One region of the Rhizobium leguminosarum genome, then DNA from elsewhere that is predicted to be linked to it. Evidence: predicted binding sites of a transcription regulator. Region 1 holds the regulator's gene; the other holds the start of a gene.
What was found. The regulator HrcA, encoded in region 1, represses chaperone genes, less so after heat shock. The targets are predictions, from matches to a motif close to GTTAGCACTCNCNNNNNGNGAGTGCTAAC.

Region 1 (15,275 bases):
ACTCGCCTTGGAAATGCGCTCCAGCGTCTTTTCCATGGCATCGAAGCCCAGAAGCAGCGGGCTGGCGAAAGGGGTAATGCGGCTCATCTTTTTTCAAGTCCTTGATGCAAGCGACCATCCCGGACCTCAAGTGCAGCATCCGGATGCCGCTAATATGGGGACAGAATACCGGCGCCGCAAGGCATCGGCCGCGAGGTGCCGGCGTCACCTCTCGATTTTAAGCAGGTGGCGTCAGGCTCTTTCCTTGACAAAGCGTCAGCTGCCTCGCATCAAAACATGCCCGCGCGGAATGTGCTGATTTGAGACGGGACGTGAAGAAATCGGTACATGCCGATAACATGCAGTGCGAGGATGGAACGATCGGAATGGCAAGCGCAAGAAAGATCATCATCGACACGGATCCCGGCCAGGACGACGCGGCCGCCATCATGCTTGCCTTCGGCAGCCCTGATGAGCTGGAGGTGCTGGGGATCACGACAGTGGCCGGCAACGTGCCGCTTTCGCTCACCAGCCGCAATGCGCGCATCGTCTGCGAGCTCTGCGGCCGGGCGGAGACGAAGGTTTTCGCCGGCGCCGACGCGCCGATCGCTCGCAAGCTGGTGACCGCCGAACATGTGCATGGCAAAACTGGCCTCGACGGTCCGGATCTCGACGAACCGACGATGGCGCTGCAGCCCGGCCATGCCGTCGACTTCATCATCGAGACGCTGCGCCGCGAGCCGGAAGGCACGGTGACGCTGTGTACGCTCGGGCCGCTCACCAATATCGGCATGGCCTTCCAGAAGGCGCCCGACATCGTCCCCCGCATCCGCGAACTGGTGATGATGGGCGGCGGCTTTTTCGAGGGCGGCAACATCACGCCGGCGGCCGAGTTCAACATCTATGTCGACCCGGAGGCAGCCGATATCGTCTTCCGCTCGGGCGTTCCGATCGTGATGATGCCGCTAGACGTGACGCATCAATTGCTGACCCGCAAGGACCGGGTGAAGCGCATGGCCGAGATCGGCACGGCGCCGGCAAAGGCCATGGTCGAGATGCTGGAATTCTTCGAACGCTTCGACATCGAGAAATACGGTTCCGACGGCGGGCCGCTGCACGACCCGACCGTCGTCGCCTACCTGCTGAAGCCGGAGCTTTTCAAAGGCCGGGAGTGCAATGTCGAGATCGAGGTCCAGTCCGAACTCACGGTCGGCATGACCGTCGTCGACTGGTGGCATGTGACCGAGCGCAAGCGCAATGCCAGGGTCATGCGCCATGTCGATGCGGACGGCTTCTTCAATCTGCTGATCGAACGCTTCGCCCGCATCTAAAGCTTCGGTTTCCTTCCTCGCGAGGAGGAAGGAAACGATCTCAAGCGTCCTTCTCGTCGAAGACAGAGTTGGTCTCGGCTTCGGCCGGCTTCGGACCGCCCTTGGCGACGCCGACCATGGCCGGGCGCAGCACGCGCTCGCCGATGGTGAAACCGGCCTGCACGACCTGCACGACCGTGTTGTTCGGCACGTCCGGGTTCGGCACCTCGAACATCGCCTGATGGAAATTCGGATCGAACTTCTGGCCAACCGGCTCTAGTTTGCGAACGCCGTGGCGTTCCAGAGCCGACAGCATGGCACGCTCGGTCATCTCGACACCCTCGATCAGCGTGCTCAGGCCGGCGTCTGCTGCAGCCCTGGTCTCCGGAGGGATGGCATCAAGGGCGCGGCGCAGATTGTCGGACACGGCGAGCATATCGCGGGCAAAACCCGCCACGGAATAGGACTTGGCATCCTTTACCTCGCGCTCGGTGCGCCGGCGCAGATTGTCCATCTCGGCAGCAAGGCGCAAATAGCGGTCGCGCAGTTCGCCGTTTTCGGCTTTCAGAAGCTCGATCGGGTCCGGCTGGGCGGGCTCTTGCTGCGCAGTTTCGTTCTCGACGTAGGCGGCAGCGTCGGCTGCGGCGTCGGCCGCAGTTGCGTCAGGTCCGTTTTTCGTCGTGTCATCGGTCATGACGGTCTCCGGTTGGTGTCTTCAGATGCGCCCGATATCGAGGTTTGACCGAAAAAAATCAAGTCTGCGTGACAAAGAAGCGAAAATTCCGCGTGACTGATTGCTGCGCATCAAAGCTGATTGCGCGAAAGGCGGGAGACGAGCTGGGCTGTATAGTCCACCATCGGCACGATGCGGGAATAATTGAGCCGCGTCGGGCCGATGACGCCGACGGCGCCGACAATGCGATCGTCGTCGTCCCGATAGGGCGCGACGATGAGCGACGAGCCGGACAGCGAGAAGAGCTTGTTTTCCGAACCGATGAAGATGCGCACGCCCGAACCGCTTTCGGCGAGATTGAGGATCTCGATCAGGCTGTCCTTCTTCTCGAGATCGTCGAACAGCAGGCGCAGCCGGTCGAGATCCTCGGCGCCAGCGAGCCCTTCGAGCAGGTTGGCGCGACCGCGGATGATCAGCTGCGTCGGCTTTCCCTCGTCCGGGCTGCCCGCCCAGACAGCGATGCCGCGCTCGACCAGATCGCGCGACAGGGCATCAAGCTCGTGACGGACGTCGTCTTTCAGCCGGCTTAATTGTTTGCGGAGCTCCGGCAGGGTCTGGCCGGACATATGGGCATTGAGAAAATTCGCCGCTTCCGTCAGCTGCGAGGACGTGACGCCTGCCGGCAGCTCGATGATGCGGTTTTCCACCTGATCGTGATCGCCGACGAGCACGGCCAGCGCCTTTGTCGGTTCGAGCCGGATGAACTCGACATGTTTCAGCACCGGATCGCTTTTCGAGGTGATAACGAGGCCGGCGCCGCGCGAAATGCCGGATAACATGCGGCTTGCCTCGTTCATCATCGATTCGACGGGATTGCCGCCGCTTTCGGCCCGCACCTGGCGGTCGATGCTGGCGCGCTCCTCGGCCGAGAGGTCGCCGACCTGCATGAAGGCATCGACAAAGAACCGCAGGCCGATCTGAGTCGGCAACCGGCCGGCGCTGACATGCGGCGAATAGATCAGGCCGAGCTCTTCGAGATCGCTCATGACGTTGCGCACCGAGGCCGGCGACAGCGACATCGGCAGGATACGGGACAGGTTGCGCGAACCCAGCGGCTCGCCGCTCTCCAGATAACCTTCGACGATGCGACGAAAAATTTCCCTGGAGCGCTCGTCCAGCGCAGCTACGGCATCCGAAACCGACGTCGACCTGATGCCCATGAAGCTTTCGAACCCGTGCTGATGATACTTCCCGAAAAGTAAGTCAAACTAACACCCGTGGCAAAAGGGAATTTGCAAATGAGCGCCGCCAATCGTAGAAGCGGTCAAATAAACCCCAGGAGATAAGAATGCGGCCTTCAGGCAGAAAAATCGACCAGATGCGCAAGGTCTCGTTCGAGCGCAATTTTTCCAAGCATGCGGAAGGCTCCTGCCTGGTGAAGTTCGGCGATACGCATGTGCTCTGCACGGCGAGCCTCGAAGAAAAGACGCCGCCATGGCTGCGCAATACCGGCAAGGGCTGGGTCACGGCCGAATACGGCATGCTGCCGCGAGCGACCGGCGAACGCATGAAGCGCGAAGCCGCCGCCGGCAAGCAGGGCGGCCGCACCCAGGAAATCCAGCGGCTGATCGGCCGGTCGCTGCGCGCCGTCGTCGACCTGCAGGCGCTCGGCGAACGGCAGATCACGCTCGATTGCGATGTCATCCAGGCCGATGGCGGCACACGGACAGCCTCGATCACCGGCGGCTGGATCGCGCTTTACGACTGCCTGAAATGGATGGAAAGCCGCAACATGATCAAGGTCGACCGGGTCCTGAAAGATCATGTCGCCGCCATTTCCTGCGGTATCTTCGCCAGCCAGCCGGTGATCGATCTCGATTACATCGAGGATTCCTCGGCAGAGACCGATGCGAACTTCGTCATGACGGGCACCGGCGGGATCGTCGAGATCCAGGGCACGGCCGAAGGCACGCCGTTTAGCGAAGGCGAATTCACCTCGCTGATGCAGCTTGCCAGAAACGGCATCGGCGAACTCGTGGCGCTGCAGAAGCAAGCCGTCGAAGGATGAACCCCATGCTGGAAGGCATGTTGGAAACGGCGCTCTATGCGCGGGATCTCGATAAGGCCGAGACGTTCTACGAAGACGTTCTCGGGCTTGAAAAGATCGCCCGCGCCGCCAACCGGCATGTCTTCTTCCGCTGCGGGCCGGGCGTTCTCCTGATCTTCAACCCTAAGGAAACGGTGAAGCCGCCGGCGCCTGAAGCACTGCAGGTGCCGCCGCACGGTACGACCGGCCAGGGCCATGCCTGTTTCCGGGTATCCGGCCGCAATATCGATGCCATGGCCGAACGGCTGACGGCGGCGGGCGTGGCGATCGAATCCGAAGTGCGCTGGCCGAACGGCGGCCGCTCGATCTATTTCCGCGATCCGGATGGCAACAGCCTGGAATGCGCGGAGGCTAAAATCTGGGGCATCGAACAGGAAATCTGAATGCGCAAGCTTGAAACGAAGACCATCGTCGTCGCCAGCCACAATGCCGGCAAGATCCGCGAGATCCAGGAATTGATCGGGCCGCTCGGCTTCGCCGCCAAATCGGCCGCCGAGCTGAACTTCGTCGAACCCGATGAGACCGGCACGAGCTTCGAGGAGAATGCGACGATCAAGGCGGTCGCCTCGGCCAATGCCTCAGGCATGCCGGCGCTATCGGACGATTCCGGGCTGGTGGTCGATGCACTCTTCGGCGATCCCGGTGTTTACACCGCCAATTGGGCGGAGAAGGCCGACGGCACGCGCGATTTCGACATGGCGATGGCCAAGGTGGAAAAGGCGCTGCAGGATGCAGGCGCGACAAAGCCGGAACAACGCACGGCGCGTTTCATCAGCGTGCTCTGCCTCGCCTGGCCGGACGGGCATACGGAGCTGTTTCGCGGCGAGGTGGAAGGCAGCGTCGTCTGGCCGCCGCGCGGCACCCAGGGCTTCGGCTACGATCCGGTCTTCCAGCCCGAGGGCTACGACATCACCTTCGGCGAAATGAGCGGCGAGGAAAAACACGGCTGGAACGTCGGCAAGCCGCAAGCGCTGTCGCACCGGGCCCGCGCCTTCAAACTCTTTGTTGAAACCTGCCTGGAGGCATAAGGTCGGTCCGTGGTCAATTTCGACACGCCAAGCACCTCGCGCGACTCGGCTCTGCTGCCTGATACCGGCGAGCCGGGCTTCGGCGTCTATGTGCATTGGCCCTTCTGCGCGGCGAAGTGTCCCTATTGCGACTTCAACAGCCATGTGCGCCACCAGCCGGTGGATCAAGAGCGCTTTACAGCAGCCTTCCTGACGGAGATGGCGGCAGTCCGGGCGATCAGCGGCCCGAAGACGGTGACGAGCATTTTCCTGGGGGGCGGCACGCCCTCGCTGATGAAGCCGGAAACGGTTTCCGCCATTCTCGACGGCATTGCGCGGCACTGGCATGTGCCAGATGGCATCGAGATCACCATGGAGGCCAACCCTTCGAGCGTCGAGGCCGAACGCTTCCGCGGCTACCGGGCGGCCGGCGTCAATCGCGTCTCGCTCGGCGTGCAGGCGCTGAACGACCGGGATCTGAAATTCCTCGGCCGGCTGCATGATGTCGCCGACGCTCTGAAGGCGATAAGGCTGGCGCGCGACATCTTTCCGCGCATGTCCTTCGACCTGATCTATGCCCGGCCGGAGCAGACGGTCGAGGAATGGGAAAAGGAGCTGAAGGAGGCGATCTCCTATGCGGTCGACCATCTTTCGCTCTATCAGCTGACCATCGAGGAGGGCACGCCCTTCTACGGCCTGCACAAGGCCGGCAAGCTGATCGTACCGGACGGCGAGCAATCGGCAGTGCTCTACGAGGCGACGCAGGAGATCACCGCGCGCGAGGGCATGCCGGCCTATGAGGTTTCCAATCATGCCCGGCCGGGGGCCGAAAGCCGGCATAACCTGACCTACTGGCGCTACGGCGATTATGCCGGCATCGGCCCAGGCGCCCACGGCCGGCTGACGCGTGGCCCCGAGAAGATCGCGACGGCGACCGAACGCAAGCCGGAAACCTGGCTCGACATGGTCGAGCGTGATGGGCACGGCATTCTCGACGAGGAGCGGCTCGGCTTCGAGGAACAATCCGACGAACTGCTGCTTATGGGGCTGCGGCTGAGAGAAGGCGTCGATCTCGCCCGCTGGCAGCAGCTATCGGGCCGTGACCTCGACCCGAAACGCGAGGAATTCCTGCTCGAACACAAATTCATCGAGCGGATCGGCAATTCACGCCTGCGCTGCACGCCATCAGGCATGCTGATCCTCGATTCCGTCGTTGCCGATCTCGCCTGCTGACACCCATACCATGCGTGGATTTGCAGCGCGGCGGCATTGATATTGCCGCCGCACCTGAGGGCATGTCTCAGCCGTGGCTGCTGCATAATTCCTTAAATCGAAATCGATTTAAGGATAAAATTATGCAGCATTCAAAGTGCTACAGCGTCCTTTGCGCGTCTGAATAGACGCGCGGCGCTGTAGTGGCACCCGTCTTGAAGAGGCTGCCGGTCGGCGTCTTCAGGAACATCTCCAACGGAATATGCTCCTGGTGCAGGAAACCGGTCGCCGGCAGCAGACCGTCGCGGACCATCTCGATGACGGCGACGACGGAGGCTGACGTCGTCCAGGCGATCGCCGTGCGGCGCGCCCCGGCAATCTCGATCGGGTAATAGGCGCGCACGAACTCCTTGCGTCGCAGGCTGCCATTCTCGGTCCCCTCGGCGGCGACATGGACATAGACGACATCGTCTTCAACCGGCGGCTTGGCATTGGTCAGGATCTCGCCGGCGAGCTTGCGCTTGTCGCGCATCAAAAGCTCGTGGAAGAAGAAGTTCATCAGCTCCATATGGCCGGGATAACGCATGGTCTTGTAATCGAGATTGTCGATCTTGCCGAGCATGGTGTCGCACATGGTGCCAAGGCCGCCCGACGTCGTGAAGGCTTCGAGCTTGACGCCGCCGACATAGACGGTCTCGTGCCATTCCATCGGCGAGACGAGCTTGCGCACACCGCCCTCGATGACCTCGCAGTCATTCAGATATTCGTTGACGACGCCCTCCGGCGACCAGTTGAAGGCATAGCCGAGCAGCCCGGTCGGATGCTGCGGCAGTGCGCCGACGCGCATGCGGATCGACCGGCAGCGATCGAAGCCGTCGGCCAGGCTTGCGCCGACGATGCCGACGAAACCCGGCGCCAGGCCGCATTGCGGCGCCATCAGGCCGCGGGCGGTCTTCGACAGCTCGATGATGAAATTGGTGGTGGGAACGTCTTCGGTCAGATCGAAATAATGGATGCCGGCAAGATGGGCGGCGCGCGCCAGCTCGATGTTCAAATGATAGGGCAGGCAAGAGAGCACCGCCTCGACATTCGAGAGCAGTTCGCCGATCACTTGCGGATCGGAGATATCGCTGGTGCGGCACTTGAAGGCGACGTCACTCAGCGGCAATTGCGCGTCGACCCCGACGACCTCGAAGCCGCCTTCATGCAACAGCGTCGCCGCCAGCCGTCCGACCTTGCCCAGGCCGAGAACGGCGATCTTTTCGAAACTCATTCATTCCTCCCACGCGCCATTCTGGCGCTTCAGTCTTTGACATGCACGCAATGCGCGGGAGGTATAGAATAAAAAACTTATAAAGGAAAACGGCCGGAATCGCTTCCGGCCGTTGATTTTTCGCAAAAACTATCGATTATTCGTTGATCAGCCGCTTCAGAAGCTCGACTTCGTGCGAAAGCTTGGTGTCTCCCGAAATCAGCTCCTCGATCTTGCGCACGGCATGCAGAACGGTCGTGTGATCGCGCCCGCCGAACCGGCGGCCGATCTCCGGGAAGGAGCGCGGCGTCAGCGTCTTCGACAGATACATCGCGATCTGGCGCGGCTTGACGATGACGCGGGTGCGGCGGTTGGACACCAGTTCCTGGCGCGAGACGTTGTAGTGCCTTGCGACGATGCGCTGGATATCCTCGATGCGCACACGGCGGGGCTCGCCGGAGCCAACCAGATGGGCGAGCAGCTCGTCGACGCGTTCGATCGACAGGTTCGGCTCGAAGGAGCGGCGGAAGACCAGCTGGTTGAAGGCGCCTTCGAGTTCGCGGCCGCTGGCCGTGACGTTGCGGGCGACATGCTGGAGCAGTTCGGCCGGTATATCGAGCGACGGATCTTCGAGCCGGGCGACAGCCAGGCGACGCTTGAGGATTTCGAGACGCATCTCGTAATCCGGCGCGTCGAATTCGATCGCGACACCGCCCTGCAGGCGCGAGCGAACGCGGGGGTCGAGCGACTCCAGCTCCCAGGGCGCACGGTCGGCAGCAACGACGACCTGCTTGGCGCTGTCGAGCAGCATGTTCAGGAGATGGCAGAATTCATGCTGGATCATCTTGCCCTGCAGGAACTGCATGTCGTCGATGATCAGGAGATCGATGTTGCGCAGCGAATCCTTCAGCGTCAGCGCATCATTGTCGCGGATCGCGGTGGCGAATCGCCACATGAAGTATTCGGCCGTCAGATAGACGACGCGCAGAGCCCGCGGGTTCTGTACTGCCGCATTGGCGACTGCCTGCAGCAGGTGGGTCTTGCCGAGGCCGACGGTCGAATGAATGAAGAGCGGGTTGAAGCGCACGGCGCCCTGACCAGCTTCCGCAATCGTCTTTGCAGCCGCAAGTGCGACCCGGTTCGAGCTGCCTTCGACGAAGGTGTCGAAGGTGAAGCGGCTATCGAGCGGCGAACCGAAGAGCGGCGAGCCAAAGCTTGCTGGCCTTGCGGCGGCAACAGCCGAAACCGCCTGCTGGACGGCCTGACCGGCCGGCTGCGCGCTTGTCGGGCGGCGCATCTGCGTGGGGGCGGCTGGTTCCGGCGCGACCGCCTCATCGAGCGCCTTCGTGCCGTGGCGCGTTGCCGTGCGCACCAGGACTTCAATTTTCAGAATTTCCGGATCTTCGGCCTGGAACAGACCGGTGATGAGATCGAGATAACGATTGTTGATCCACGACTTCAGGAAGGTCGTGGGGACCGAAAGGCGAACGACGCTCTTCGATACCGAATGCAGCTTCAGCCTGGCAAACCAGCTGGCATAGACGTCAGGACCGACCTGGGCCTTCAAGCGCGCGCTGACGCGCTCGAACAATACGTTCTGCTTCATTTCCGCCTTTGCTTCGCCCACTTCGAGGCGAATGGATCCGAACGTCTGCGGTGCCGCATCCCCATTGTCGAGCCCGCCCGTCGTCATCGTATTCATCTGCATAATGCCGCCTTTCAATTCCACCGGGCGGCATCCGCTAAAACAGCCGCCCGATCATTCCCCGCTTTGGCGGGCTGACGGATCCTCATGAGCCGCTCGCCTGCCGGTTCACTCAAAAACACTGGCCCCTCAACGGGACCGACGCAGAACTCCGTTGCAGGGGCCGCATTCATGCGGCAACCTTCATCGGCTCTCCGTGTCAGGCTGGCGGTCGAACCTCGTTTTCGGCCGACCAGCCCGAACGCAATATTACTTTACCTTCTCCGGTGGCCTCGCCTTAAACGTGTGGCCACTGAAGGCACAAAACATCCCCGCTCCGTAACAGCCACGTTACGGTTCAAATCCGTCGAGTGCTTGAAAAGACGGAAGCGCAGGGCTCCGTAACAAAAGGCACAAACTCATCGCCCTGCCGACGTGGCAGTTAAAACCGAGCCTCTGCAGGTGATGTCCGCGCCCTCTGTTGGAAGCCATTTAGGCAGGATCAAACGGCAATATCAACGATGAATTTTACGCAAAATTAACAAGCGGCCATTGACTCCGCCTGCCCTTTTCGGGCGTCACACCAGCGTCAAAAAAGAATCGCAGTTGAATCAAAGAGATTCCCCCGTTCGGGCTATTTTGACACGCATTGAAAGAAAAAAAATAAAATCCTCTTGACTCCCCTGTGGTCCGGGAAGCTTGGGGCAGAGTCGCGCAGTGCAAAAGCATCCTTGCGCAAGCCTTTGTTTTTAAACACTTTTTCCTGTCATGGCGTTGACACGAAACAGTCGTGAGATTAACCATGCAGGGGCTGATCGGTTGAATCGAAAAAGCCCGGTAAAATTACCGGGCTAATCATAAAGAAGAAGTCCTTAACGGAAGATTACGCGGTCGTGGTGACCGAAAGAGCCTTCACACGAGCGGCCAGGCGCGAGACCTTGCGCGATGCCGTGTTGGAATGCAGCACACCCTTGCTGGCGGCGCGGGCAAGCTCGGGCTGAGCAGCCAGGAAAGCTTCCTTCGCCTTGGCGGCGTCACCGGATGCGATGGCCTCTTCGACCTGGCGAACGAAAGTACGAACGCGCGAGCGACGAGCCTTATTGACGTCGGTACGGCGGGCGATCTTGCGGGTCGCTTTTTTCGCCGAAGTTGTATTGGCCATGGATGCCTCTCTCAAGAATTCGAACAAACTCCGCCATTACCGCGGGCCCTGCGGCCACAAAATCCAGCAATGCGGGAGCAATCGCGGAAAACCAAACCGGCTTTCCGAACCGTGGGCGGGCATATAACTCTAAAGCCGGCCCACGTCAACGCGGATTTTCAAGCTTTACCACCGGCAGGAGCCTAAAAGCATTCAACGGTGCGTAAAAGCCGGTTTGCGCTTCTCGACGAAGGCCGCCATGCCTTCTTTCTGGTCGTCCGTGGCAAAGAGGCTGTGGAACAGGCGGCGCTCGAAACGCAATCCCTCCTCCAGCGTCGTCTCGAATGCGCGGTTGACCGCCTCCTTGGCCATCATCACCGAGGGGCGCGACAGTGAAGCGATCTTTTCGGCGGCCGCCAGCGCCTCGTCGAGCAGACGCTCGGGCGCGACCACACGCGAAACGAGTCCCGATCGTTCTGCCTCGGCCGCATCCATCATGCGGCCGGTCAGGATGAGATCCATTGCCTTCGCCTTGCCGACGGCGCGCGTCAACCGCTGCGAGCCGCCCATGCCGGGAATGACGCCGAGGGTGATTTCCGGCTGGCCGAACTTCGCCGTCTCCGAGGCGATGATGAAATCGCACATCATGGCGAGCTCGCAGCCGCCGCCGAGCGCAAAACCGCTGACGGCGGCGATCACCGGCTTGCGTGCCTTGGCGACCTCATCCCAGCCGCTGATGAAATCACTCTTATAGACATCGGCGAACTCAAGCCGCTGCATCTCCTTGATATCGGCGCCGGCAGCAAAGGCGCGCTCGGAACCGGTGAGCACGATCGCGCCGATCGTCTCGTCGGCGTGTAAGGCGGCATAGGCCTCCTTCAGCTCCTTCAGGACAGTGGAATTCAGCGCGTTCAGCGCCTGCGGGCGGTTCAGCGTGACGAGGCCGACATTGCCTCGGGTTTCGACGATCAGGGTCTCATAGGCCATGCTGTTCTCCCGGTTTCTCACTCTCGCTTCTGGCGGGCTTACTTCTGGCAGGTGGCGCAATAGAAGGTGGAGCGACCCGCCTGGACGATGCGGGCGACCGTACCGCCGCAGCCGGGCGTGCGGCAAGCCTGACTTTCGCGATCATAGACGGAGAAGGAATGCTGGAAATAGCCGAGCGATCCGTCGGTCTGGATATGGTCGCGCAGCGACGATCCGCCGGCGGCGATCGCATCGGCGATGACGTCGCGGACCGAGGCGACGAGCAGGTCGAGCTGCGCCTTCGGCCGGCCAGTTGCCGTCACCAGCGTACCGGCGGCGCGGATCGGCGAAAGATGCGCGCGCCACAGCGCCTCGCACACATATATATTGCCGAGACCGGCAATGTTCTTCTGGTCAAGTAGCGCACTCTTCAGCGGCTGCGCCTTGTCACGAAAGCGTTCGGCCAGATAGGCGGCGCTGAGCTCGTTTCCCGTCGGCTCCGGGCCGAGATCGCGGAAGAAGGGATGGGCGGCGAGATCGGCACGTCCCACCATATCCATGAAGCCGAAACGGCGCGGATCGTTATAGACGACGCGGCGCGGGCCGCTTGCACCTTGCAGATGGAAGACGACATGATCGTGCTTCTCGTCCTTCGAGCGGGCATTGTGGAATTCGCCCGGCACGCCGGAGGCGGCACCCTCCTCGATGCGGCCCTCCTCAATGCGGCCCTCCTCGATGCGGAAAGAACCGGACATGCCGAGATGCGAAATCAGCGTGTTTCCGTCGTCGAGATCGACCAGCAGATATTTGGCGCGGCGGCCAAGGCTGACGATGGTGCGGCCGGAAACCCTGTCTGCGAAAGCGTCGGGAAAGGGGAAGCGCAGATCGCCGCGGCGCAGCTCCAGCCTGGTGACGCGCGTGCCCTCCATCGCCGGCGTCAGACCGCGTTTCACCGTTTCGACTTCTGGCAATTCCGGCATCTTAACCCATCTATCTCTAACGTGTTTCAACCGACGACGATGTGCGCTATAGCGCCAGTGTGCCGCGGAAAACGCGGCCCATAGATAACGTCGCGCGCGGTCTTTCGCTATGGCCGTCGCGCCCGAATCGTCAGGAACGGAGCAGTCTGATGTCAGAAAGCCGCACTTCCGCCGATGGCGGCATGGAGACCTCCTACGGCTTCCGCGAGGTGCCTGACGGCCAGAAGCAGGGCCTGGTCAACCAGGTGTTCCACAAGGTCGCCAAGCGCTACGACATCATGAACGACGTCATGTCGATGGGCATGCACCGCGCCTGGAAGGATGCGATGATTTCGGCGCTGAACCCACGCAAAGAGCCTGGCTACAAGGTGCTCGACGTTGCCGGCGGCACGGGCGACATAGCCTTCCGCATCGTCGAAGCCTCGGGCAGACAGGCGCATGCCACGGTGCTCGACATCAACGGTTCGATGCTCGGCGTCGGCGCCGAGCGGGCGGAAAAGAAGAAGCTTTCGGGCAATCTCGCCTTCGTCGAGGCGAATGCCGAGGAACTGCCTTTCGAGGCAGGCAGCTTCGACGCCTATACGATCGCCTTCGGCATCCGCAACGTGCCGAGGATCGATGCGGCACTGTCTGAAGCCTATCGCGTCTTGAAGCGTGGCGGGCGGCTGCTGGTGCTGGAATTTTCCGAAGTCGATATGCCGCTTCTCGACAAGATCTACGACGCCTGGTCGTTCAACGCCATTCCGCAATTCGGCAAGGCGATCACCGGCGATGCCGAACCCTACCAATATCTGGTGGAATCGATCCGCAAGTTCCCGAACCAGGAGAATTTCGCGGCAATGATCCGCCAGGCCGGCTTTTCGCGCGTCACCTTCACCAATTATACCGGCGGCATCGCCGCACTCCATTCCGGCTGGAAGCTCTGAGGGAATATGGGAAGTAAGGCCTTTCCTCCCTCATTCCTGTGCTTGTCACAGGAATCCAGCGCGCCCAAGTCCTTGGGTGCGGAATACTCCGTTATGTCTCCTGCTTCATTCACCGCGCCGACGCGCGGTGGTTGGATTCCTGTGACAAGCACAGGAATGAGGGGAGAGAACACGAATCTCCGTCAGCGGGGCACTGCAGCATGAGTACTTTCGGCGCATATTTCCGCCTTTGGCGGGTCGGCTGGGTGCTCGTGCGTGAGGGTGTTGTGTCCGCCCTTCCTTCCGAAGGGCTGCCGCCGCCGGTCGCGCTCGCCAAATCCTTCGTCACGATTTTCGAGCGAAGCAAGGCGCGGCATCAGAAGCGCAGCGATCGGTTGGCCCAGGCCGTCGAGCGGCTCGGTCCTTCCTATGTGAAGATCGGCCAGTTCCTGGCAACGCGGCCGGATGTCGTCGGCGTTGAATTTGCCAACGACCTGTCGCAGCTTCAGGACCGGATGGCCTTCTTTCCCTCGGTTGCGGCCAAGGCCAATATCGAAGGCTCGCTCGGGCGGCCGATCAGCGAACTCTATGCGAGCTTCGGCGATCCGATCGCCGCCGCCTCGATCGCGCAGGTGCATCCGGCCGAGGTCGAGACGGCCGAGGGCCGGAAGAAGGTCGCCGTCAAGATCGTGCGCCCCGGCGTGCGCCAGCGCTTTGCCCATGACATCGAGGCGATGTATCTCGTTGCCCATATGCAGGAGCGTTTCGTGCCGTCCAGCCGGCGGCTGCGGCCGGTCGAGGTGACGAAGACACTGGAGCAGACGACCAAGGTGGAGATGGATCTTCGCCTGGAGGCGGCGGCTCTTTCCGAGATCGCCGAGAACACCGAAAAGGACCCGGGTTTCCGCGTGCCGAAGGTCGATTGGGAACGCACCGGGCGCGACGTCATCACCATGGAGTGGATCGACGGCACGAGGATGTCCGATGTCGAGGGTCTGCGCGCGGCGGGCCACGATCTCAACCTGCTTGCCGATACGCTGATCCAGTCGTTCCTGCGCCACACGCTGCGCGACGGCTTCTTCCATGCCGACATGCATCCGGGCAATCTCTTCGTCGATGCGGGCGGCATGATCGTCGCCGTCGACATGGGCATCGTCGGGCGGCTGGGCAAGAAGGAACGGCGGTTCCTCGCCGAAATCCTCTATGGCTTCATCACCCGCGACTATATCCGCGTCGCCGAGGTGCATTTCGAGGCCGGCTATGTGCCCGGCCACCACAATGTCGAAAGCTTCGCCCAGGCGATCCGGGCGATCGGCGAGCCGATCCATGGACAGCCGGCCGAGACGATCTCGATGGGCAAGCTGCTGACGCTGCTGTTCGAAGTGACCGAACTCTTCGACATGGCGACACGGCCGGAGCTGGTGATGCTGCAGAAGACCATGGTCGTGGTCGAAGGCGTGTCGCGCATGCTCAATCCACGCTTCAACATGTGGAAGGCCTCCGAGCCTGTCGTCGGCGACTGGATCCGCACCAATCTCGGTCCGAAGCGGATCGCCACCGATCTCAAGGACGGGCTGAAGGCGGCGGTCAAGCTCGCCGAAGCCGTGCCGGAAATCGCAGCGAAGACCGAAAAATTCCACCATCAGCTGCTGCATATGAGCGAGCACGGCTTACGTTTCGACGCTGAGACGGCGGAGGCGATCGGCAAGGCCGAAGCGCGGCATAACCGTTCGGCCAAGATTGCGCTGTGGATCATCGCATTGACGCTTGTCTATATTGCCTGGATGCTGAGCTGACCGCCTGCCAAAAACATGCGGTGTTCGGCATTTGGGATATCCCATGTGACGGAGCGCTCGCTTAGTCTCACGTTCCGAGCATGGTGCCGAAAAGTGTGAGCGGTTTTCGGGCGACATCATGCTCAGGCGCTTTAATTTAGAACAGGATTCAGATTTTGGGCCGATCCGGCCTAAAATCATCCTGTTCTAGGGAGACACAGCACATGAAGCACGAACGCCCTGGCATCGAACTTTCCGGACGACCGCTCGGTTTTGCCGAGATG
Region 2 (15,275 bases), 1.1 Mb from region 1:
CGTGGTATTCGCCCCACTTGTCGGTCGCGATCGGAGATCGCGGGATCGTCATGAGGGCAACCCGACAACACCGGGCCGCAGGGATGGAATGAAAATGATGCCTGCTGAAACCGCATCGCAGTCTGGAGGCGGATGACCGGAGAGGTCACCGAAAGCCAAACCCGACGTTGAGACGGGACGTCACCATGCTTTCGCGATCGGGAAAATGGCGGGGCCGGAAATCCGGTCACCGCAAATGCCGCATCGGCCAAATCAGCGAGCCCTCCTTATAGAGTAAAATTGAGGTGCCATTAAGGCCGCCGCCGCAGGAAAGCCATATTTCCACAGGGGATAAAGCGTGCAGCACAAAGGGGGCGGCGGTTTTGCGATAACGGCATTCGAAACAAGCGCGAGGGATGAATCTTCCGACACGCTTAGTCATTCACGGGAAACAGGCGGATCAGCTTCGTTCTTTCCATCTCCGCACGGCCTGATGCAGACATGATGCCGCGGGCCAAACAGAGTTCTATGTCCCGTCCGATATCGAGCGGCACCAGCATGCCGCCGGCCTTGAGCAGGCGGTCTGTCATCAATAGAAGCAGATTCACTTTCGCCTGGCAGCCGTCGATTTCCAGGAGCGCCACACGGCGCTCCCTGTCGGTGACAGCAAGAACTCTAGCCTGCTCGCGTTGTTGGTAAGCCCCGAATTGCACCCATCCGAAATAACCGGCCGCTGCGACGCAGATACAAAGCAAGAGGGTTTTTCGCACAATATTCCTTCGGAGCCGGGCGGCTCGTTTGCCGCTAAAGCATGTCGCGCAAAAGTGTGAAGCGGTTTTGCGCTAACGGCATGCGTAAAACAAAGACCTAAAGCGCGAGGAGTGAATCTGAAAGATCGCGACGCGCTTTAGAACATCAGTGAGAGCATGATGTCGTCCGAAAACCGCTCACACTTTTCGGCATCATGCTCTAGCCGGCGACGCGTCTTTCGCGGGGCAATCCCTGTATCGCATATCGATTAAAGACGGGGGTTATCGGTTTCGGCGGAGTCTTCAGCTTGCCGAAATGGTGTTCGAGCGCTTGTGAGAGCATGGCCGGCGAGGTGACGCCCTCTTCGAACAGCCTGATCAACAGTATGGCCGCGACGTTGAAGACGCGTTCGTTGCCGATCAGAATTTTGGCGTCGTAGCCGGCGTCGTCGAGCACGCCTTGCAGCATGTCGAGATCGGACGAAGTCAGATGCGACTTTTCGAAAGTGGAAGACATCGGTCCTCCTTTCATCGGGGCAAGGGTATAAAAACCCTCAGTCGGCAGCGCCCGTACACTGGCTGCCGAAGTTGCGACCATGCGCCTTTCACCCAGGCAACGCAACGGGATTCTTGCTGCAGATATCGCTCCGGTTCATGAGTAGCCCGCACCGGTCAGGGTGCGGGCTGATGACGGTCATTCCGCCGCCTGATAGGTGGGTCTCCGGGCGGCCGATGTCCGCGGACCGGCGGCTGCAAGTAAGGTAATCGCCACCGCAAGCAGCGCCACGAATGCGATGCCGGCGACATAGGGGTCCCAGCCGAAATGCGGCGCGGCGCCGAAGACTGCCGAGGCCGCCGCAAGCACGATGCCGCCGCCGATCTGGAAGGAGGCGAAGAGCAGTCCGGAGGCGAGCCCCGACTTATCGTCCTCCACGTCGGAAAGGGCCGCGACCTGCACTGAGGGGTAGGTCATGGCGTAACCGAGGCCGAGCGGGATCTGCGAAAACAGCACGAGCAGGATCGGGTCGACATGTCCGAGTGCTGTCACCCAGAAGATATAGCTGAACGCTTGCAGGCCGACACCTGCCGCCATCAGCCCGGTGGCGCCGCGATTTTGCGCGAGCGTCGCAAAACGTGGCGCCAGGAACATTACGAAGACGCCGCCAAGCGCAAAACAGAAGCCGGTGGTGAAGGCCGACCAGCCGATGACGTTTTGATAATAGAGCGTCGCCAGGAACTGGAAGCCGACATAGGCGCCCTGGAAGAGGGCGGCGATGGCATTGGCATGCCGGAGCTTGGCTCGGCGGAACATGCCGAGCGGCACCATCGGATCGGCATGCCGTGCTTCGACAACGAGGAAGAGCAGGATCAGCACCAGCGACGCGGCGAGCGAACCCCAGGTTAGGAAGGCCTGCCAGCCGGCGGCCGCGGCATTGGTGATACCGAAGACGAAGAGCAGCAGTCCGGGCGTGATCGTCAGCGCGCCGGCCCAGTCGAAGATCGGCCGCGGTCCTGTCCTTTTCGGGTCGGCCGGCAGCGCCAGCGGCGCAAGAAGGAGTGTCAGGATCGCCACGGGCGCGCCCATGACAAGGGTCGCCCGCCAGCTGAAGATCGTCGCGGCACCGCCGAGCACCATGCCGAGCACGAAGCCGGTGGCGCCGGTCGAGGCGAAGACCCCGAGCGCCTTTGCCCGTGCGGTTCCCTCGCCGAAGACGGAGAGCAGCAGCGCAAGGGCGGCAGGCGCGGTGAAGGCGGCGGCAATGCCCTTGATCAAGCGGGCCGCAATCAGCGTCGGCCCGCTATCGACGAAGCCGCCGGCGATGCTGGCGGCGGCAAAAATCGCCAGCGACCAAAGGAAAACGCGGCGATGGCCGAAGACGTCGGCGACCCGGCCGCCGAGCAGCAGGAAGCCGCCATAGCCGAGCACATAGGCGCTGACGGCCCATTGCAGCGATGTCGCCTCCATGCCGAGTTCGGCCTGGATGGCAGGAAGCGCGACACCAATGGTGGAGACGTCCATGGCGTCGAGGAAGTTGGCGGTGCAGAGCAGCAGCAATGCCAGCCCCGCCCCGCTTCGCGATTTGGAAAGAGTCATCGAAATCGTTCCTTCTTTGCTGCCGCCTCATCGGGGGAGGTTGCCGGGCGGCAGGGAACGAGAAAATGTACAGCTTCCTTTCCTATTGCAAATTGATAGTAGCCATGCCAGGTATTACTGACGATGATGAATGATGTCACCCTTCGCAAGATCGACCTCAATCTCCTGCTGGCCTTTTCGGTGCTGATGCAGGAGCGCAATGTCAGTCGCGCCGCCGAGCGCCTGCTGCTCGGCCAGCCGGGCCTGTCGGCCGCTTTGCGGCGCTTGCGCGAGGCGCTGGACGATGAACTGTTCGTGCGTGTCGGCCGCGGCCTGCAGCCGACGCCGCGCGCGCTTTCCATCGCCCCGGCGATCGAGGATGCGCTGTCGGGCATCGAGCGCGCCATCCGCCCGCAGGCCGAGTTCGATCCGGCAAGCTGGCAGGGCGAGTTCCGCATCGGCATGTGCGACAATCTCGAATCGGCCTTCTTCGGCCCGCTTGCCGCCCGTCTTCTAAAGTTTTCACCCGGCGCCCGGCTGATCGGTATCGCTTCCGAAAAGCGCGATGCCGCACGCCGGCTGGATGAAGGCGTCTTCGATTTCAGCGTCGCGATGCACGACGAGCCCGCCTCATGGCACATTCGCGCGCCACTGTTCGACCAAGTCTCGATCTGCATCTACGATGCAGCTCAACTCGGGCTGAAGGCGCCGTTGAGCCTCAAGGATTTCGCCAATGTCGCCCATGTCACCGTCTCGTTCGAAGGCAACACCTCGACCGGTATCGACATGGCGCTGAACCGCACCGGCGATGTCAGACAGGTGGTGGCGACCGTCCCGCGCTTTTCCGCTCTGCCGATGGTGCTGAAGGCGATGCCCGCCATTGCCACCGTGCCGGAATCGATCGGTCGCTGCATGGCGCAGTTACATGGGCTGATGCTTTGCGAGCCGCCGCTTTCGCTGCCGGCCGATCCCGTCACGATGCTTTATCGCCGAGTCGACCAGACGGACGGCCGGGCGCGCTGGTTCCGTCGCCTGTTCATCGATGTAGCCAATAAAGCGCTCGAAGCCTCCGGCTGCCGCGTATCCATATCCAGAGCGGCGGCCTGAACTTTTAGAGCTCGCCCTTGTGGAAATAGGCTTCGAGGCGATAGCCGTCCGGGTCGATGATGAAGGCGGCGTAATAGAATTGCCCATAATCCGGCCGCACACCTGGTTCGCCATTATCCGTGCCGCCGGATGCAACGGCGGCCGCGTGAAAGGCATCGACCGCGGCCTCGTCAGGCGCAACGAAGCAGAAGTGCAGCCCGGATCGCATGTCGGCAACAACAGGCTGTTCGACCTGCATCACCCAGAGCCCGACCCTTTCCGGGCCGTAGCCGATCATGGTGTCGGAATTGGAAAGGCGCTCATATCCGAGCGGCGCCAGCGCCGCGTCGTAGAAATGGCGGGCTCTTTCCAGGTCTTTTACGCCGATGGAAATATGATCGAACATGGACTGCGAAACTCCCTATCTTCCGCTAATGACTGCTCACACCCCAAGATGGCTCGACGCCGAGATCTTTCAACCGCCGTTCTAAAGCACGTCGCGCCAAAGTGTGTGGGAGAGGCAATCCTGCGACAGCTGGCGCCTGCGGCAAAGCCTGAGGCCGGACATTGCCGCATCCGTCCAGGTCTCGTTCTAAACAGCACCCTCGGCGACGCTTTGCATCTGCTGCAGGTTCGTCACCTCATAGGTCCAGACTCGAAACGCCTTCAGCACATGCGGACCGAAGGAATTGATGAGCGGTATGTCGGCGGCATCGCGCCCGCGTGCGACGATGATACGACCGATCCGCGGCGTGTTGTTGCGCGGATCGAATGTATGCCATGCACCGTCGAGGAAGACCTCGATCCAGGCGCTGAAGTCCATCGGATCGACGACCGGAATACCGATGTCGCCGAGATGGCCATTGATATATCGGGCAGGAATGTTGAGGCACCGGCACAACGCCACCGCGAGATGCGCAAAGTCGCGACAGACGCCGACACGTTCGTGAAAGGCCTCGAAGGCTGTCCGCGTCGATCGCGCCTGCATGTAGTCGAATTGGATATGGCCGTGAACGAAGTCGCAGATCGCCTGAACACGGCCCCAGCCGGGTGAGACGATGCCGAACATATCCCACGCAATTTGACTGAGGCGATCCGTCTCGCAATAGCGGCTGCCCATCAGGTAGACGAGGCAATCATCCGGCAACTCCGAAACCGGGACTTCCCTGGCGCCAGGCAGCGACCTGTCCGGTTTGCCGTCGTCTTCGATCGTCGCATCGCCCCATATGGTCAGGTCGCCCGGCGGGGCAACCAGCCGAAGACAGCGGTTGCCGAAAAGGTCGCGATAAGTCGATGTGGGAACATCGGGCGTGGTGAAGACCGTTTCCGGAATTCTGATGTCGGCTGCGCGATCATCATGAACCGACAACAGGCATACCAATGCGGTCGGCTGCGGGCAGGTCAGCGTGATTTCATAGCCGTAACGGATCAACATGGAGCGTTCCCGCGCGTCCGGATCCGCCTAGCGGAAATCCGCCGCAGTTAGAGTATAGAAGGCGCGGCGGCGGTAGGAATAGGCTTTGTGTGCCACGTCCTGAATGGAGTTGCGCAGGGCGTCGAACGCCGAAAGCCACCTCGTTTCCGAAGGCTCGGTTCTTTGCAATGTCATGTCGGATTTCGCCAGCGCGCCAACCTCGATGAAGAACAACACCTGGAACATGCCGTCATGGCCGACGAAGCGCACTGCATTTCTCGCCGCATCGAAGCTGCGGCTTTGGTTCAGGAAGGCTAGCGCCATGGTTGAACCGGCGGGGTCTGACGAGCACTCCGGGCGGCGTCCGACAGCCTGAGCCATTCCTTCCGGTATCCTATGTTGAGAAGATTGAAGGACATCATGTCTTTCCCGGCCTGCGAACGGCTCTTGCCGATCACGGCATGATCGGCGTGCACTGGAACGTTTGCTGGGACACGATAGACGGTCGACGAACGGGCGGATTCGATCCGGCGCTCGTGTTCGATCTCCATGGAGTAGCGGCCGGAAGCGCCACATTTGTTTTCCCATGTGCCGACGGCAAAGGCATTCCGTCTTCGTTCGGCTTCGTCTTCATGGCTGTTCACGATGTCAACCTTTCGTCATTCGGGCCGTGGCCATGGCCAAACGTCCTCTCGATCAGTGTTGCGCCGCTGCCGGCGGGCGATAGGGTTACCAGTTCCAGGCTGTCTTCCGTCGCGACCCGCTCATGACGTTCATCGTCGCTGCGGATGCGGTATTGCAGCACATTTCCTCTCAGAGGCAGCGTGGCGGTAATGCGGTATGTCTCGGGAAGCTTGGAGGGAACGACCAAGAACCCGTCCTTCACTCGGACAGTCTGCCCCACCTTGAAGAGATGTGTTGCTGCCTCGCGCCGGGTCGAGCGTCCATTGCGTTGCGGGATGCGCGTAGCGGTCATGACGGTTTGTGGTCCTTTTCGAGCGCGGTTTCGAGATCTGACAGGTGGATAGGCATCATCTGCTGCGTCGGACTCTGCGCGGCGATCGCGGGCAGGTGGATGAAGGCGCCGACCCTTAGCCAGGCAAGCCTGGAAACGCTATCAATCAATTCCTCGTCATAATCGACGCGGTATTCTCCGGCTGGCTGCGCCCCATCGAAACCGGGCAGGCGGAATGGGGATGAAAAGCGGACGACGGTTTGTGTGGTGCGACTGGTCACGGCTGAGACCTCCGCAGGAATACACCGATGTGTTTCCTGTATCGTTGAGATCCGAACCGGACGAACTCGAGGCTGCCGGTACATCCGCGGTCAGCGCCAAGCTCATTCCGGATCGGAATAGGCGAAATCAACGCCGGAACGACGTCATGGATTGCTATCGAAAATTCAGTGGTGATGGCGGGTCGTAGGTCTCTGACACCGCGAAGCCAAGTCGGCCAAATCGACGAGGCCTATCATTGCGCCTCGATTGAGTTTAAATCAAGATAAATTCGGAATTATCTATGAAAAACGCCAAATTAACTCGACGACCATTTAGATAAAATTGGGTGCGATGGCGTAAAAATTCTATTCATTTCCTGATTATTACAAAATATCCGTTCAAATTGATTTCCTGAATTTTTCCAGAAGTGCCCCGTGCGAACAATATTTCTTGGCACTCCTATCAATCGAGTGCCACGAGTGCTATTTATGAATTGCAGCCGCCCTACGCGCCGGCAGCAGAAAGACCTCTATGAAATTCCGTTCACTTCACGACCGCGTCGTCATTCGACGTGCGGAAGGCGATGTCAAATCCAAGGGCGGGATCATCATTCCAGACACCGCCAAGGAGAAGCCGCAGCAAGGCGAAGTGGTCGCAGTCGGCCCGGGCCTGCGCGACAAAAGCGGCAGTCTGGTCCCGCTCGATGTCGAGGTCGGCGATCTCATTCTGTTTGGAAAATGGTCGGGGACCGAGGTCACGATCGATGGCGAAACCCTTCTGATCATGAAGGAGACCGACATCATGGGCATCGTTGAAAAGACCGAAGCGGCTGCCGGCAAAGCCGCCTGAGGGTCGAATTTGTGACCCGCAACTCAAGACCGAACTGGGAAGAAATATCATGTCTGCCAAGGAAATCAGGTTCTCCACCGACGCGCGCGACCGCCTGCTGCGCGGCGTCGAATTGCTCAACAACGCCGTCAAGGTGACGCTTGGCCCGAAGGGTCGCAACGTCGTCATCGACAAGGCCTATGGCGCACCGCGCATTACCAAGGACGGCGTCAGCGTCGCCAAGGAGATCGAGCTCGAAGACAAGTTCGAGAACATGGGCGCGCAAATGGTGCGCGAGGTGGCTTCGAAGACCAATGATCTTGCCGGCGACGGCACGACGACGGCAACGGTGCTCGCCGCCTCCATCTTCCGCGAAGGCGCAAAGCTCGTCGCTGCCGGCATGAACCCTATGGATCTGAGGCGCGGCATCGATCTCGGCGTTACCGCGGTCGTCAAGGAAATCAAGGCGCGGGCGATGAAGGTCAAATCGTCAGGCGAGATCGCCCAGGTCGGCACCATTGCCGCCAATGGCGACGCCGCCATCGGTGAGATGATCGCCAAGGCGATGGACAAGGTCGGCAATGAGGGCGTCATAACCGTCGAAGAGGCGCGAACCGCCGAAACCGAACTCGATGTCGTCGAGGGCATGCAGTTCGATCGTGGCTATCTCTCGCCCTATTTCGTCACCAATGCCGAGAAGATGCGCGTGGAACTGGAGGAGCCCTATATCCTCGTTCACGAGAAGAAACTCGGCAGCCTGCAGGCGATGCTGCCGATCCTGGAAGCCGTCGTACAGACCGGCAAACCGTTGCTCCTCATCTCGGAGGATGTCGAAGGCGAGGCGTTGGCGACACTTGTCGTCAATAAGCTGCGCGGCGGCCTGAAGGTCGCAGCCGTCAAGGCGCCGGGTTTCGGTGATCGCCGTAAAGCCATGCTGGAAGACATTGCCGTGCTGACCGCCGGCCAGATGATTTCCGAGGATCTCGGCATCAAGCTCGAAAACGTCACGCTCGATATGCTCGGCCACGCCAAACGCGTGCTGATCGACAAGGAAAGCACCACGATCATCGACGGCTCCGGCGAGAAAGCGGCCATCCAGGCGCGCATCCAACAGATCAAGGCGCAGATCGAAGACACCACCTCCGACTATGACAAGGAAAAACTGCAGGAACGCCTGGCGAAACTCGCCGGCGGCGTCGCGGTCATCCGCGTCGGCGGCGCCACCGAGACGGAGGTCAAGGAAAAGAAGGACCGCATCGACGATGCACTGAACGCCACCCGTGCGGCGGTCGAAGAGGGCATCGTGCCCGGCGGCGGCGTGGCATTGTTGCGCGCGAAGTCGGCGCTCATGGGCCTGACCGGGGAGAACGCCGACGTGACGGCGGGCATCTCGATCGTGCTCAGGGCGCTCGAAGCCCCGATTCGGCAGATCGCCGACAATGCCGGGTTCGAAGGCTCCATCGTCGTCGGCAAACTCGCCGACAGCAATGATCACAATCAGGGCTTCGACGCACAGACGGAGACCTATGTCGATATGATCGAGGCCGGCATCGTCGATCCTGCCAAGGTCGTGCGCACCGCTCTGCAGGACGCCGGTTCGATCGCGGCGCTGCTGATCACCGCCGAGGTGATGATCGCCGATATTCCCGCAAGAGACTCTGCGCCTGCTGCCGGAAATGGCGGCATGGGCGCTATGGGATACTAGAGCATGATGCCGAAAAGTGTCAGCGGTTTTCGGACGACATCATGCTCTAACTATCTAATGTAGAACAGGATTCAGATTTTAGGCCGACCTCGCCTAAAATCATCCTGTTCTGAGGCCAGCTTGACCCGTTCCGGCGTCGCCGGACGGCACAACCCGAATAACAGACAGGGAGAATTCCAATGTCCGTACAGAGCAGCAGCAAGACATCGATTACCCAGCGTTTCGACAGTTACCAGCCGTCCAAGACGCTTCTCGCCTGGGCCTGCGTCGTCACGGCGATCGCCACGATGATCATCGGCTTCAGCTGGGGAGGCTGGGTCACAGGCGGCACATCAAGCAAAGCGGCCGCCGCCGCCGGCGACACCGCACGCGGAGAACTGGCGTCGGCCATCTGCGTCGAGCGATTCAAGGCGGCGCCGGATGCGAGCGCTAAACTGATCGAGTTCAAGGCGATTACCGAAGGCTACAAGCAGCGTCAGTTCGTTGAAGCCGGCGGTTGGGCGACCATGCCCGGGCAGACTTCAGCCGATAGCCGAAGTGTTCAAGGCTGCGCCACGGCGCTTGCCGTCTGACACCGTTTTTCCAGAGCGCTCCGATATATGTGCGGAGCGCTCCCACTGTTGAAGCAGGAAATGACCCATGATCCGTTTCGTGAAAAAGAACGACCCGCAGCCAGCCGCAGAAGACGCCGGCGAAAGCGTCAAGAAAATCCGCGAGGCAGCCGCCGAGGGGCCTAAGAAAGCCGCCAACGACAGCACGCGTCGCCGCGCGCCGCAGGCGGCGGAAGATGACGACCCGCTTATCTGAGCACAACGCCGCACCGCAGTTCACGACCTAGCGATAGTCCAGCCAGATCCCGCCGGCGTCGGCGGACCGTACGCAGTTTTCGACCCAGCGCACCCCTTCCAGTCCGGCATCGACATCGGGAAAGGTGAGGTCTTCGATCCCCGTAGGGGCGAGGCCGCGCTCTCTGTTGATGGCAAAGCCGAAGCGGCGATAGAGGTTCGCCCAGGCTTCGAAGAGACCTTCCGGGTGGCCGCCGCCGATCCGGTCGTCGATCCTGGCCTCGGGATAGAGATAGCCCATGCCGCGCTCGAGGATGCGAGCCGGTTCGCCCTGGATCTCGTGGGAGAGCTGGTTCGGCCGCTCGTCCCACCATTCGATGCTGGCCTTCGAGCCGACGATGCGGATCTTCTGGCCGTGCATGGAGCCGGCATTGACGGCGCTCGACCAGATGGTGGCGATCGCGCCATTGTCATATTCCATCAGGGTCACCGCATTGTCTTCAAGCGGCGCGCGGCTTTTGACGAAGCTCTGGCGGGTGCAGAGCAGACGCCTGATCTTCAGGTGCGGCAGGATGACCTTGGCGATATAAAGCGGATGGGTCCCGACATCGCCGAGCACATAGCTGGGACCTGCGAATTTCGGATCGACGCGCCAGCGCGTCGCGGGGTTCTGCTCCTCTACCGCAGCACTATGGAAGCCATGGGCGAATTGCAGGTTGACGATGCGGATCTCGCCGAGATCGCCATTCCTGACCATCACGCGCGCCTGCTCGATCATCTGATGGCCGGCATAGCCATAGGTCACGCCGACGATACGGCCGCGCGCCTGGGAAACCGCCTTCAGCTCTTCGGCTTCGGCGATCGTGAAGCAGAGCGGCTTTTCGCAGATCACATGCAGATCATGTTCGAGTGCTGCCTTGCAGATCGCGAAATGGGTATTGTTGGGTGTCGCGATCGACACGGCCTCGATTCCGTCGGCCCGCCCGGCCTCAGCCGCAAACATCGCCGCATAGTCCCGGTAGCTCCTGGCTTCGTCGAGCCCGAGATCAGCGCCGAAGGCGCGGCCGCGTTCCGGATCGATATCGAAGGCGCCTGCCGCAAGGGCAAAAACGTCGTCGCGATGCGCTGCCGAGCGATGAATATAGCCGATCTGGCTGCCTCTGCCGCCGCCGACCATGCCCCAGCGGATCGGCTTTCTCCTGTCATTCGTCATCATCTTTTCCCTAAAAAACCAACCGACCTGAGGTAATCGCGGCTTTGCTTCACATCTTCGAGGCTGCGGGCGACATTCCTCGGATCGCGCTCCTGCTCGACGGTGATGAAGCCGTGATAGCCGATCTCCTCGAGCGTCCGCTTGATGGCGGGGTAATCGATGACGCCGCGGCCGATCGGGCACATGACGCCCTGTCCGCAGGCATCGAAGAAGCGGATCTTCTCGCCAAGCACACGGTCGAAGACGGTCCGGTCGATGTCCTTGAAGTGGACGTAGTCCAGCCTGTCGGCATAGCGGCGAAGCATCTCCACGGGATCCATGCCGGCATAATAGCTATGGCCGGTGTCGAGGCAGAAGCCTGCGATCTCCTGCGGAATGTCGCCTGCCACCCGCTCGATCTCATCGGCGAATTCGATATAGCCGCCTGCATGCGGGTGGATGACGGCGCGCACGCCGTATTTGCGCGCGGCGAGTTCGGCGATCGCCGTGATATTGGCGACCATCCCGGCCCATGCCTTGTCGTCGAGACGCGGCGCACGATCGGAATGGCCGGCGGCATAGTCCCGCTCGTCGTGCCCCCAGTCCATGACCGTGAGATAGGGCGTCCTGAACCGCTGGCCCGCCACTTGCTCCGGCTGCGGCAGCCTGGTGATGACGGTGCAGATTTCCTCCGTCTGTCGCAGCAATGTCTCCCGGTTTTCAGGAGAGACCAGATCGTCGAAGATCGTGCCGGCGACGATGAAGAGATTGCGCTCGGTGAGCGCCTTTGCAACGAGCGCATCATCGAGCGGCACGTAGCCATAGGGCCCGAGTTCGAGGCCGCCATAACCAGCTGCGGCCGCCTCGTCGAAGACGCGTTCCCAGGCGGGAAGGTTTGGATTGTTGACGTCATCAACGCCCCAGCAGCAGGGGGCTGTCGTAATCGTGATGGTCACGGTTTTATTCCTGAAAAGTGGGGTGCCCGAGCGGATGTTGACGATCAGCCAAGTTTCCCGGGCCAGTACTTGTCGACATATTTCTGGATTTCGGAGCGCATGAAGCGGCCGGAATCATCGGCACGCTCCTCCCAGCCGAAGACGCAGGCGGTGATGATGCCGTCGAACCCGACCGCGGCGAGCGAGGAGAAGAAGACATCCCAATTGATCTCGCCCTGGTACATATCCATGTGCTGATGGATGGTGACCTTCGCGCCCGGCGGATTGATGATGTAGCGCAGCCCGGATGACGCCTTGTGGTTATAGGTATCGGCCACATGCACATGGGCGATCAGCGGGCCGGCATCGCGGATCATCCGCGCCATGTCGTCACCGAAATAGAAGGTGTGCGGCGCGCAATAGAGGAATTTGACGTTCTTCGAGCCGATGGTCTTCAGCATGTCGATCGCCGGATGCAGCGTCTCGCACCAGTCTTCCGGATGCGGTTCCATGTTGAGCGTGACGCCCTCGCGCTCGAACACCGGAACGAGCTCCTCCATCGAGCGCCACCAGGCAGCCTCGCTGTGCTCGTGGGTATGCATGCCGCCGCAGCAGCTGGCGCGGTGGCTGCGATCCGGCGACGGCCCGCGACCGAATTCCGAATTCATCGTATCGCAGCCCATCTCAGCCGAAATCGCGATCGCTTCCTTCCAGTAGCGCACCGCCGCCTGCCGCTCGTCCTCATGCGGGCTCGCCCAGCGATACATCGGCAGGATCGAAGCGAGCTGGACGCCGTGATCCTTCAGGGCCGACTTGAATTCCGCGATGCGTTCCTTGTGCGCCCGCGGGCGCACCCACCAGGGCAGAAAATCGTCGCGCGGTGAAAGCTCGATATGCTCATAGCCAAGCTCCGCCGCCTTTCGGCAGAGGTCGCGCAGATTGAGGTGACGGTGCATATGCGGGTCGAGTGCGATCTTCATCTGGTTCCTCCGTCATCCTTCGGCCGCATCGGGCCGGCGGGTGATCCTTGATCTCGTTTGTTGCGGACGTCCGGTGCTCCTCCCGGATTGCCAGCACGATACTGCTGCAGTGCCCCCATGCTCCAATGCTTCCTTGATCAAATTTGATCATTGACCGCACAGCAGACCGATGCTCTGTTGTGGCAGCTTTGGGAGTGGATGAGCCCTGATGAAGGTGACTTTGAAGGATGTCGCGACGCAGGCCGGCGTTGGCACCGCGACCGCGGAGCGCGTCCTCAACGGCCGCGGCGGCGTACGGCCGGAGACGGTGGAGAAAGTCTTCCTGGCGGCAAGACGGCTTGAATACCGGCAAAGCCTGCCGGTCGCCCATCGCGGCCTGATCCGGATAGAGGTGATCCTCGTTCGTCCGGAGACCAGTTTTTATTCGCGTCTGAACCGGGCGTTCGAGCGCATTGCCGCCTCGCTCGACGACAGCATTGTGGTTCACCGCACCTTCGTCCGCGAGAACGAACCGGCGCAATTCGCCCGCTACATCGCCAACCCGACGGCACGCCGGTCGGCGCTGATCGTGGTTGCGCCCGACCATGCCGATGTCGTCACCAGCGTGCGCAAGGCGGCCGGTCTCGGCATTCCCGTCGTCCAGATCATGACCCGTCCGGCCCCTGAACTGCCCTATGTCGGCATCGACAACTATGCTGCCGGACGCACCGCGGCTCACTACATGTCGGGCATGCTGGCGCAGCGCCCCGGTTCGTTCGTCGCTCTCTGCCACAGCGGCGCCTATGAGAACCATAAGGAGCGGATCCGCGGCTTCTCCAGCTATCTCTCGGACAACGCTTCGAATGAGGGCGCAAACGAACATCGTTTCATCGAGGTCATGTTCGACCTCGATGACGAGCACAATGCCATCGAACTGCTGCAAGCGGCCCTCCGGCGCGAACCCGGCATTATCGGCGTCTATAGCGCCGGCGGCGACAACAAGGGGGTTGCCAGGGTGCTCGCAGCCAACAAGACTGGGCGGCCTTTCTGGGTTGGCCATGAACTGACCGAGCAGACGCAGGACTATCTCCGCCGCGGCATCATGTCGATCGTGCTCGACCAGGCGCCGGAGGTGCAGGCGAGGCGATCGATAGATCTTGCCTTGAACAGGTTGGGCCTCATCGAGGTGGAGGTCAGCGCCGAGCCGGTGCGCTTCCTGACGATCACACCGGAAAATCTCTGAGACGGGATGAGGATGCCCGGACAATCCGCTCGAATGGGCGCCCAGCGGCTTTCACGACGCCGGCGCGACCTTACTGCAGCTGCGGTTTCTTAAGAAAGCTGTTGCGGTCGGCGGATTTGATGCGCAGCCAGGCTTCCCGGCCGTTCCTGAGGATACGCATGGGGATCTCGGCGCCGGCGGGGCCGCTGCTCCAGAGCTTGCGATAGAAATCGGCCAGGCCATCGACCTCTTCGTCGCGGATCTCCGAAATGATATCGCCTTGACGCAGGCCCGCCTGGGCGGCCGGGCCGTCTTCGGCCACGCTCATGACTACCACGCCGCCATTGCTCTCGGCGGAGAAGGCGCCGAGCCAGGGCCGCGGCGGCTTGTTGACCTGGCCCCGGTTCAAGAGATCGTCGAGGATCGGCGGCAAAAGGTCGATCGGCACGACCATGTTGATATCGGCAACCTCGTCGCCATGGCTCATTTGCAGGCGAAGCGAACCGATGCCGAGAAGCTTGCCGTCCGAACCGATCAGGGCCGCGCCGCCCCATGAGGGATGGGCTGGTGCTGTGAAAATCGCCTCGTCGAGCAGATATTCCCAATAGCCGGCAAATTCCTGTCGGGCGACGATATTTGCCTCGACGAATTCTCCGATGCCATCGGCCAGCACGACGGGATCGCCGGGCTTGGCCGTGGCCGCGTCGCCGAGATCCACCGCCGGCGCATTCAAGGCCCCAAGCGCCTGGACCAGGCCGAAGCCGCTTTCCTGATCATAAGCAAGCGCATGCGCGGGAACCACGCGCCCGTCATGGGTCGTCAGCCAGACCTCTTCGGCCTCGGTGATGAGATAACCGATGGTCAGCACCAGCCCGTTGTCGCGAATGACCACGCCGCTGCCTTCCCGGACAGTGCCCAGCGTCTCCGCCGTGAAGGCATCTTCCGGAATGGAGGAACGGACGGCCACGACTGACCGCAAAATCGGATCGATATTCATACTTTTCATCCCGATAGACGCCGGCGCGAAAGGCCGAAATCCGGCGCATTCTTCCTTGAATAGGTAAGAGAATGGACGGCGGGTGCAAGACCGTATCGGAGGGAATTTCGGCAGGCCAACGCGCGACCTCCCTC

Region 2: the regulator HrcA is predicted to act here: its motif matches at 6,968-6,996, upstream of BA011_RS02810 (co-chaperone GroES).

Annotation. Positions count from the first base shown of each region.
Region 1 covers NZ_CP016286.1:4,448,265-4,463,539, reverse strand. Annotated here, with positions in the region: gene BA011_RS21690 (Hsp20 family protein) at 1-87, opposite strand, end outside; gene BA011_RS21685 (nucleoside hydrolase) at 366-1,310, shown strand; gene grpE (nucleotide exchange factor GrpE) at 1,351-1,983, opposite strand; gene hrcA (heat-inducible transcriptional repressor HrcA) at 2,094-3,182, opposite strand; gene rph (ribonuclease PH) at 3,311-4,030, shown strand; gene BA011_RS21665 (VOC family protein) at 4,027-4,452, shown strand; gene rdgB (RdgB/HAM1 family non-canonical purine NTP pyrophosphatase) at 4,453-5,097, shown strand; gene hemW (radical SAM family heme chaperone HemW) at 5,107-6,309, shown strand; gene BA011_RS21650 (saccharopine dehydrogenase family protein) at 6,449-7,561, opposite strand; gene dnaA (chromosomal replication initiator protein DnaA) at 7,698-9,248, opposite strand; gene rpsT (30S ribosomal protein S20) at 10,108-10,386, opposite strand; gene BA011_RS21635 (enoyl-CoA hydratase) at 10,579-11,352, opposite strand; gene mutM (bifunctional DNA-formamidopyrimidine glycosylase/DNA-(apurinic or apyrimidinic site) lyase) at 11,391-12,311, opposite strand; gene ubiE (bifunctional demethylmenaquinone methyltransferase/2-methoxy-6-polyprenyl-1,4-benzoquinol methylase UbiE) at 12,461-13,237, shown strand; gene ubiB (2-polyprenylphenol 6-hydroxylase) at 13,438-15,012, shown strand; gene BA011_RS21615 (aromatic amino acid lyase) at 15,216-15,275, shown strand, end outside.
Region 2 covers NZ_CP016286.1:510,581-525,855, forward strand. Annotated here, with positions in the region: gene BA011_RS02760 (hypothetical protein) at 414-749, opposite strand; gene BA011_RS02765 (hypothetical protein) at 949-1,326, opposite strand; gene BA011_RS02770 (MFS transporter) at 1,423-2,823, opposite strand; gene BA011_RS02775 (LysR family transcriptional regulator) at 2,947-3,909, shown strand; gene BA011_RS02780 (VOC family protein) at 3,914-4,294, opposite strand; gene BA011_RS02785 (transglutaminase-like domain-containing protein) at 4,481-5,323, opposite strand; gene BA011_RS02790 (DUF1488 domain-containing protein) at 5,351-5,626, opposite strand; gene BA011_RS02795 (hypothetical protein) at 5,617-5,946, opposite strand; gene BA011_RS02800 (hypothetical protein) at 5,943-6,278, opposite strand; gene BA011_RS02805 (hypothetical protein) at 6,275-6,538, opposite strand; gene BA011_RS02810 (co-chaperone GroES) at 7,050-7,367, shown strand; gene groL (chaperonin GroEL) at 7,417-9,051, shown strand; gene BA011_RS02820 (hypothetical protein) at 9,231-9,623, shown strand; gene BA011_RS44105 (hypothetical protein) at 9,691-9,858, shown strand; gene BA011_RS02825 (Gfo/Idh/MocA family protein) at 9,886-11,052, opposite strand; gene BA011_RS02830 (TIM barrel protein) at 11,049-11,984, opposite strand; gene BA011_RS02835 (sugar phosphate isomerase/epimerase family protein) at 12,029-12,943, opposite strand; gene BA011_RS02840 (LacI family DNA-binding transcriptional regulator) at 13,152-14,165, shown strand; gene BA011_RS02845 (S1C family serine protease) at 14,236-15,141, opposite strand.